2 regions of the Streptomyces sp. NPDC002276 genome follow, and region 2 is predicted to be linked to the other one. Evidence: riboswitches for the same ligand, from Rfam matches in the RefSeq annotation. Region 2 holds a riboswitch; the other holds the start of a gene.
What was found. A riboswitch is a leader RNA that binds a small molecule or an ion and turns the genes downstream of it on or off. The one in region 2 is predicted to bind glycine.
Positions count from the first base shown of each region.

Region 1: it holds a riboswitch for glycine, as region 2 does, so the genes downstream of both, gcvP (aminomethyl-transferring glycine dehydrogenase) here and gcvT (glycine cleavage system aminomethyltransferase GcvT) in region 2, are expected to answer to the same signal.

Region 1 covers NZ_JBSFCQ010000013.1:301,084-305,487, forward strand. Annotated here, with positions in the region: gene gcvP (aminomethyl-transferring glycine dehydrogenase) at 1-2,139, opposite strand, end outside; glycine riboswitch at 2,319-2,414, opposite strand; gene ACWIHT_RS30825 (PRC-barrel domain-containing protein) at 2,529-2,900, shown strand; gene ACWIHT_RS30830 (DNA polymerase IV) at 2,822-4,324, opposite strand; gene ACWIHT_RS30835 (MerR family transcriptional regulator) at 4,382-4,404, opposite strand, start outside.
Region 2 covers NZ_JBSFCQ010000007.1:330,844-335,247, reverse strand. Annotated here, with positions in the region: gene glyA (serine hydroxymethyltransferase) at 1-161, opposite strand, end outside; gene gcvH (glycine cleavage system protein GcvH) at 176-562, opposite strand; gene gcvT (glycine cleavage system aminomethyltransferase GcvT) at 673-1,794, opposite strand; glycine riboswitch at 1,829-1,947, opposite strand; glycine riboswitch at 1,948-2,046, opposite strand; gene ACWIHT_RS20615 (AAA family ATPase) at 2,196-2,885, shown strand; gene ACWIHT_RS20610 (enhanced serine sensitivity protein SseB) at 2,950-3,735, shown strand; gene ACWIHT_RS20605 (enhanced serine sensitivity protein SseB C-terminal domain-containing protein) at 3,851-4,404, shown strand, end outside.

The DNA.
Region 1 (4,404 bases), on a different contig from region 2:
AATGCAGAACGTCTTGTGCAGGTTCAGATGCGAGACGTCGCCGCCGAAGTGGCCCGGCTTGGCAAGCCCCACAAGGGCGTTGAGGTTGGCGCCGTCGACGTAGACCTGCCCGCCCGCCTCGTGCACCTGCGCGCAGATGTCCGCGACGTGCTCCTCGAACACCCCGTGCGTGGACGGGTAAGTGATCATCAGCACCGCCAACTCCTCGCGGTACTGCTCGATCTTCGCCCGCAGGTCCTCGACGTCGATCTCGCCATCTTCGGCGGTCTTCACGACGACGACCTTCATCCCGGCCATCACGGCGCTGGCCGCGTTCGTGCCGTGCGCGGACGACGGGATCAGACACACGGTCCGCTGCTCGTCCCCGTTGGCCCGGTGGTACCCACGCACCGCCAGCAGCCCGGCCAACTCGCCCTGCGAACCGGCGTTGGGCTGGAGCGACACCTTGTCATACCCGGTGACCTCGGCGAGCCGCTCCTCCAACTCCCGGATGAGCGTGAGGTATCCCTGCGCCTGCTCGGCGGGCGCGAAGGGGTGCAGCTGCCCGAACTCGGGCCAGGTGACCGCCTCCATCTCGGTGGTCGCGTTGAGCTTCATCGTGCAGGAACCCAGCGGGATCATGCCCCGGTCGAGCGCGTAGTCCCGGTCGGCCAGCTTGCGCAGGTAGCGCAGCATCGCGGTCTCGGAACGGTGGTCCCGGAACACGGGGTGCGTCAGATACGCGTCGTTCCGCAACAGCGCCTCGGGCAGCGTGTCCTCGGCGGTCGCGTCCAGCGCCTCGATGTCGCCGTCGACCCCGAACGCGGTCCATACGGCGGCCAGTTGGGCGCGCGTGGTGGTCTCGTCGCAGGCGATGGACACCTGGTCCGCGTCCACGAGGTACAGGTTGACGCCGTCCTCGCGGGCGGCGGCTACGACCTCGGCGGCCCGGCCGGGGACGCGCGCGGTCAGCGTGTCGAAGTAGCCGCCGTGCACGACCTCGACACCGCCGGCGGTGAGCCCGGCGGCGAGGATCGTGGCGTACCGGTGCGTCCGCCGCGCGATGCCCTTGAGCCCCTCGGGCCCGTGGTAGACGGCGTACATCCCGGCCATGACGGCGAGCAGGACCTGCGCGGTGCAGATGTTGCTGGTGGCCTTCTCGCGGCGGATGTGCTGCTCGCGGGTCTGGAGGGCGAGGCGGTAGGCCTTGTGTCCGTCGGCGTCGACAGAGACGCCCACGAGCCGTCCGGGCAGGCTGCGCGCGAACTTCTCGTGCACGGCCATGTATCCGGCGTGCGGCCCGCCGAAGCCCATCGGCACCCCGAAGCGCTGCGTCGTACCGACCGCGATGTCCGCCCCCAGCTCGCCCGGCGACTTGAGCAGCGTGAGCGCGAGGAGGTCGGCGGCGACGGTGACGAGCGCGCCGAGCGCGTGCGCCTGCTCGATCAGCGGCTTGATGTCGCGTACGGCACCGGAGGCGCCCGGGTACTGGACCAGCACGCCGTTGATCTCACGCTCGGCGATCCCGGCCGGGATGCCCTCGCTGAGGTCGGCGACGACGACCTCGACACCGGCCGGCTCGGCGCGGGTCTCGATCACGGCGATGGTCTGCGGCAGCGCGTCCGCGTCGACCAGGAACAGACCCTTCTTGTTCCTGCCCATGCGCCGCGACAGGGCCACGGCCTCGGCGGCGGCGGTGCCCTCGTCGAGGAGGGAGGCGCCGGAGGTCGGCAGTCCGGTGAGGTCGGCGACCATGGTCTGGAAGTTGAGGAGGGCTTCGAGCCGCCCCTGGGAGATCTCCGGCTGGTACGGCGTGTAGGCCGTGTACCAGGCCGGGTTCTCCATGACGTTGCGCAGGATCACGGGCGGGGTGAAGGTCCCGTAGTACCCGAGGCCGATCATCGAACCGATGACCTCGTTGCGGTCCGCGAGGGTACGCAGTTCGGCCAGCACCTCGGCCTCGGTGCGGGCGCCCGGCAGGTCGAGGGAGTCGGCGTTCTTGATCACATCGGGGACCGCGGCGGCCGTGAGCTCGTCGAGCGAGCCGTAGCCGACCTGCGCGAGCATCTTGGCCCGCGCTTCCTGGTCGGGACCGATGTGGCGCTGCTCGAACGGAATGCCTTGTTCGAGCTCGGAGAGCGAGGTACGAGGGACGGTCATCTGGGAGGCCTCCTGGTCGGACACGACCTTCGGGGGCACCACGACAGCGGGGTGCCCGGACGGCCTCCCCCTCTGTCATCTCAACCTGAGAGCTTCACCGGCCACCCGAAGGTCACCGGCTTTCACCGTCGGTGAGAGCGAGAGCCGTCGCCGACACCCGCCCTGCTTTCCAGAGTGACCTCGTCCGTGCGGTACGTGAGCCTGAGAGATTCCGGGGAGGATTTGCTCCTTCGGCGCCTCCGATGAAGTCTGGAGGACTCTCCCGCACGGGGTCAGCAGCCGCTCGCCAGCCTACCAGCGAGCGGTGAAGCCGAGCTTTCGAGTGGCCACCGGACCGAATGTGCTCTTTTGTAGAGTTTACGGATGAGTTGCGACCAGGAGGAGGGCCCGTGCAGACCGATATCGATCCGCGCAACCTGATCGGCCGCAAGGCGTTCGACCGCAGCGGTGCCAAGATCGGCACGATCGACGAGGTCTACCTCGACGACGCGACCGGTGTACCGGAGTGGGCGGCCATACGCACCGGCCTGTTCTCCAGGGACGCCTTCGTCCCCCTGGAGCCCAGCGAACTGATCGAGGGCACCCTGCACATCCCCTTCGACCGCTCCCTGATCAAGGACGCCCCCGACTTCGGCGTGGGCCGCCATCTCTCCCCCGACCAGGAACTCCAGCTCTACCACCACTACGGCCTCGACGTGGCCCCACCGCCCTCCCTCCCGGACCGCGACTTCGGCAAACTGGCGGGCTCGGACGACATTTGAGCCGACGCGGCGGGAGGGGCGGCGGGTCTTCGATGCTCCGGGGGTGGCACCACCAACTGCCCTGATGCTGCGGTCAGTTCACTCGCGTCCCGCGTCACCAACGGCAGTGGCTCCGCCGGCTCCAGTTCGGGATCGTCGGTCCTGAACGTCCGTACCCGTCCGGGCCCGGCATCCTCCGGTGTTTCGAACCGCACGGTGACCCGCCCCAGCCCGCTGCCCTGCACCCACCCGTGTCCGAACCCGGAGTGGTGCACGTCGTGACCCGCGGGCCAGCGCCGCTCCACGGGCGGCGCCTGCTCCCCGCCGACTTCCTCCTCCGTGTGCTCCTCCTCAAGAAGGTCGACCTGCTCCCCCGCCGCCTGCGCGAACAGGTCCTCCTGCGTGTAGTCGGCGAGCCCGGAGACTCCCACCCCGAGCAGCCGCACCCCACCCGTGGTGTCCACGGAGTCCAACAAGCGCGCCGCGGCCTCCCGCACCACCCCGGGATCGTCGGTGGGCCCACGCAAGGTCTCGGACCGCGTCAGCGTCGAGAAGTCGTACCGCCGCACCTTGAGCACGATCGTCCGCCCCGACAGCCCGGCGCCCCGCAGCCGCCGCACACACCGGTCGGCGAGGCGCTGTACCTCCAGACCCACTCGGATGCGGTCGTGGATGTCCACGTCGTAGGTGTCCTCGACCGACACCGACTTGGTCTCCCGCTCGGCCACCACGGGCCGCTCGTCGTGCGCGAGCGCCATGGCGTACAGCCCGTGCCCGTGCGCCTTGCCGACCAGCCGTACGAGCTCGTCCTCGCCCGCCTCGGCGATCTCGTCGACCGTGGTGATCCCGGCCCGCCGCAGATGGTCGCCCGTCGCCGGTCCGACCCCCGGCAGCGTGCGCACCGACAGCGGCCCCAGCAGCGCCCGCTCGGTGCCGGGCTCGATCAGCACCAGCCCGTCGGGCTTGGCCCGCTCGGAGGCGATCTTCGCGAGCATCTTGGAGGCGGCGAGGCCGACCGAGCCGGTGAGCCCGGTGACGGCCCGTATGTCGGCTCGGAGCCGCTCCCCGGCCCGCCGCGCCGACTCGGCGTCCCAGGCCGTCTCCCCGGCCTCCAGGTCCACGAACGCCTCGTCCAGGCTCAGCGGCTCCACCAGCGGCGACAGCGCCCGCAGCAGCGCCATCACCTGCTCGCTGATCGACCGGTAGAAGCCGAAGCGCGGCACGAGATACGCGGCGTTCGGAGCGAGTCTGCGCGCCTGGGCCATGGGCATCGCCGAGTTCACCCCGAAGACCCGCGCCTCGTACGACGCGGTGGCCACCACACCGCGTGGTCCGAGCCCGCCCACGACGACGGCCTTCCCGCGCAGGCTCGGCTTGGACGCCTGCTCCGCCGAGGCGAAGAAGGCATCCATGTCGAGATGCAGGATCGTGGGCGCGGTTCTCACATCTCCGATGCTGCCCTACGCCACTGACAATGCCCCGCTACGGCTCCCGCCGGGCCCTCAGACGGCCCGGTTGCGCCGCC
Region 2 (4,404 bases):
TTGTTGGTGAGGACCGAGCCCTGCGCCTCCATGACCGCGACCGGAGCGAAGTTCTCCGAGGCGATCATCTCCAGCGTGGACTGCTGCCGGCGCAGCTCGGCGTCGACCGCGGCGGCGATGTCCGGGTCGAGCTCGTGCAACGGGGTGTTCAGGACGGACATGTTTCTACGACTCCTCAGCCGGCGGCGGTGGTGAAGGCGGTGTACTCGTCCGCGGAGAGCAGCTCGCCGGGCTCGTCCGTGATCCGTACCTTGAAGAGCCAACCGCCGTCGAAGGGCTCGGAGTTGACCAGCGCGGGCTCCTCCACGACGGCCGTGTTGATCTCCACGACCTCACCGGTGACCGGTGCGTACAGGTCTGACACCGACTTGGTCGACTCCAGCTCGCCGCAGGACTCGCCCGCCGTCACCGTCGTACCGACCTCGGGCAGCTGGGCGTAGACGACATCGCCGAGCGCGTTGGCCGCGAACTCGGTGATACCGACCGTCGAGACACCGTCGACGGCGGCCGTCAGCCACTCGTGTTCCTTGCTGTACCGCAGATTCTCGGGGTGGTTGCTCATGGCGTGAATTCTCCTGTACGCGGTGGAGTGCTGGTGAAGGGGGGAGACGCGGAGGGCGTGGTTGAGCAGCGGTGATCCGCCCGGTCACGGACCCGACGCTACGACGACTGTCACTTCTGGCGCTTGTAGAACGGCAGCGCCACGACCTCGTACGGCTCGTGACTGCCCCGGATGTCCACACCGACACCGGTCGTACCCGGCGCCGAGTGCGCCGCGTCGACGTAGGCCATCGCGATGGGCCTGCCCAGCGTGGGGGAGGGGGCGCCGGAGGTGATCTCGCCGATCACCTGGCCGTCGGCGACCACGGAGTATCCGGCGCGCGGGACCCGGCGGCCCTCGGCGACCAGGCCGACCAGGACGCGCGGCGGCTGCGCGGCGGCGCGTTCGGCGGCGGCCTCCAGGGCCGTACGTCCGACGAAGTCGCCGTCCTTCTCGAACTTCACGACCCGGCCGAGTCCGGCGTCGAAGGGGGTGAGGGAGGTCGACAACTCGTGGCCGTAGAGCGGCATCCCGGCCTCCAGGCGGAGGGTGTCGCGGCAGGACAGGCCGCACGGGATCAGCCCGGTCGGCGCCCCAGCCTCGGTCAGTGCCAGCCACAGCTTCTCCGCGTCGCCGGGGGAGACGAACAGCTCGAAGCCGTCCTCGCCGGTGTAGCCGGTGCGGGCGATCAGCGCGGGGACGCCCGCGACCGTGCCGGGGAGACCGGCGTAGTACTTGAGGCCGTCGAGGTCGGCGTCCGTGAGCGAGGCGAGGATGCCGGGGGACTCGGGGCCCTGGACGGCGAGCAGCGCGTAAGCGTCACGGTCGTCGCGGACGACCGCGTCGAAGCCCTCGGCGCGCTCGACCAACGAGTCCAGGACAATCTGGGCGTTGGACGCGTTGGCCACAACCATGTATTCGGTGTCGGCCAGCCGGTAGACGATGAGGTCGTCGAGGATGCCGCCGTCGGCACGGCAGATCATGGTGTAGCGGGCGCGGCCGACGCCCACGGAGGCGATGTCGCCGACGAGCGCGTAGTTGAGGAGTCGGGCCGCCTCCGGTCCGGTGACCGTGATCTCGCCCATGTGGGAGAGGTCGAAGAGGCCGGCCTTCGTGCGGACGGCGAGGTGCTCGTCGCGCTCGGAACCGTAGCGCAGCGGCATGTCCCAGCCGGCGAAGTCGGTCATCGTCGCACCGAGCGAGCGGTGCAGCGCGTCGAGCGCGATACGACGGGGGGCGGCGGTACTGCTCATCGGTCGGTCTCCCAAGGCATGACGGCGAGGTCGTTCCTCCCCATCTGTCATCGGAACCTGAGAGGTTCGCCATGACCGCGCGGGACACGCACGGGCCATGGGTTGCACCTTGGGTGGGACCACCGGGACGGGCGGTCCGCTTTTCAGATGTGCCTCGCCCGCGCGGTAACTGGGCCTGAGAGATTCAAGGGAGGGACTTGCTCCTTCGGCGCCCCAGCAACAGATGCCTGGGGACTCTCCCGCGCGGATTCAAGCGGCCGGTATGCAGTTAGGCGCGCACATCATCGCACAGGCTTTGTAACAGGCCTGTGGCCGGAAGCGAACGGAACCGCGAGACACCGTGCATTACCTTCTCTTTACGTTCGTTGGGGAGAACCTTTCCTGACCCCGCAGGGAGGACGATCACGGTGACAAGGACCACGGTGTACGCCACGACCTCGGCCGTAGCAGTGCCCGAGCAGCCCGCGGCCCCGGCCGGAGAGGCATGCCCGGCCCGCCCGGCACCGGTCGTCCGCGACCTGCGCGAGCGCGCGGGCCGCAGCCCGCACGGACTCCGCTTCGGCCCCCGTGACCTCGTCGTGGTCACCGGCCTGCCCGGCAGCGGCAAGTCCACGCTGATGCGGCGCGCGGTGCCGGGCGACGGCGCCCGCGTCGACAGCCAGGACGCCCGGGACCGCTGGGACACCCGGATGTCCCGCATATCGGATCTGCTCCCGTACGCGGTCTACCGCCCCCTGGTCCGCCTCGCCCACTACACGGGACTGCACCGCACCCTGCGCTCCACGTCCGGAGCGGTCGTGCACGACTGCGGCACCCAGACCTGGGTGCGCGGCTGGCTGGCCCGCGCCGCCCGCCGCCGCGGCGGCACCCTGCACCTGGTGTTCCTCGACGTCAGCCCGGACACCGCGCTGGACGGCCAGCGCGAGCGCGGCCGGGGTGTCTCGCGGTACGCGTTCCTGCGCCACCGCCGGGCCGCCGCCCGCCTGTTGCGCGCCGTGGAGCGCGGCGACCTGCCGCACGGCGTGGGCTCGGCGGTGCTGCTGGACCGGGACGCGGCGGACGTGCTGCGCCGGATCGACTTCGCGGGCTGAGCCGCTAGCCTTTTCCGTCACAGCACGTTTACAGCAGGCGGTTTCACCAGCAGGCGGTAGGTAGATGGACTTCCCGGCGGACTTCCCCGGTCAGGCGTACCCCCACCCGCATCCGCACGGCGGATGGCCCGGCAACGAGCTGGAGGAGGTGCTCTCGGTCTCCCTCGGCCTGCCCTCGGCCGGCGGCCGGATCATCGAGGTGCTGGCCCGCAGCTTCGTCTGGGTCCCGCTGCCCAGCGGCGGCGGCCCGCACAGCGGACCCCTGGACCTGCCCACCCTGGACATCGAAGGCCAGGCCTTCGTCCCGGTCTTCAGCTCCGAGGAGCAGTTCCGCCAGGTCGTCGGCTCGCATCTGTCGTTCACGATCGCGCCCGCGGTGGAGTTCGCCCGCGGGCTGCCCCCGCAGGTGGGCATCGCGGTGAACCCGGACGGCGTGGTCGGCATCCCCCTCCCGCCCCCCGCCGTGGCCGAGCTGTGCCGCATCGGCCGCACCGCCCTCGACGGCCCGACCAGCGGCGGCCGGGTCCGCCTCTTCGAGCCCGACTGGCAGGACGACCCGGTCGACTTCCTGGCCGCGGCCTCCGCCGAGTTCGCGGGCACCGGAGTGGTCGGCACGGCCCGCCGCTGCCTGGCCGCGATCGAGACCGCCGACCCGGTGATGTTCGTGGGCGTCGAACTGACCAACTGGGAGGGCGACTTGAGGGCGGTCCCGATGGACGCCCTGTCCCGGGCCCTCACCAGGACCGAGGTCAAGTGGCCGGTAAACCTGGTCCTCCTGGATGTGACCCAGGACCCGGTGGCGGACTGGATGCGGCAAACAGTGCGCCCCTTCTATACACAGGGTCACTAGAAACTCCGCGTCCAGCCGCACACGACCCGCACTCGCCAACGGACACTGAGCCCCGACCCATTGGGCGCTTAAGCTGGACCCCAACGCAGGCCAACCACCAGAAGGGGCGGTACACGTGAGCGCCAGCGGCACCGCGACCGGCCAGGTCGAGCACATGCTGCGCCAGGTGACGCCCGGGCGCTACGACGCCTACGAGGCGCTCCTGCGCGCCCTCGCGACCCCCCACTCCGGCCAGATCTGGATGCTCCTGTGGCACGGCCAGTCCGGCTCCCCGGACGCCCAGTACGGAAACATGCACGTCGAGGGCTACGGCTACGCCCCCTGCGTCACCTCCGCCCAGGAGCTGTCGGCGAGCGGCTGGAACCGTTCGTACGAGGTGGTCGACGGCCTGGACGTGGCCCGCACCCTCTATCCGGACCACTTCGGCCTCTGGCTCAACCCGCACGCCCCCGGCGGCGGCCTCGGCATCCCCTGGCTGGACCTGCGCCGCATCGCCACCGGCCTGGAGCGCCAGCCCGCGGGGCCGCTGCGCCTGACGGAACCGGCGATCGAGGTCCCGCAGTTCTACGGCCTGCTCACACAGAACGCCCACCGTACCCCGGCGGTCCGCACCCTCCGCCGCGCCTGGGTGCAGCCCGCGCTCGGAGCGCCGTATCTCGCGATCGGTCT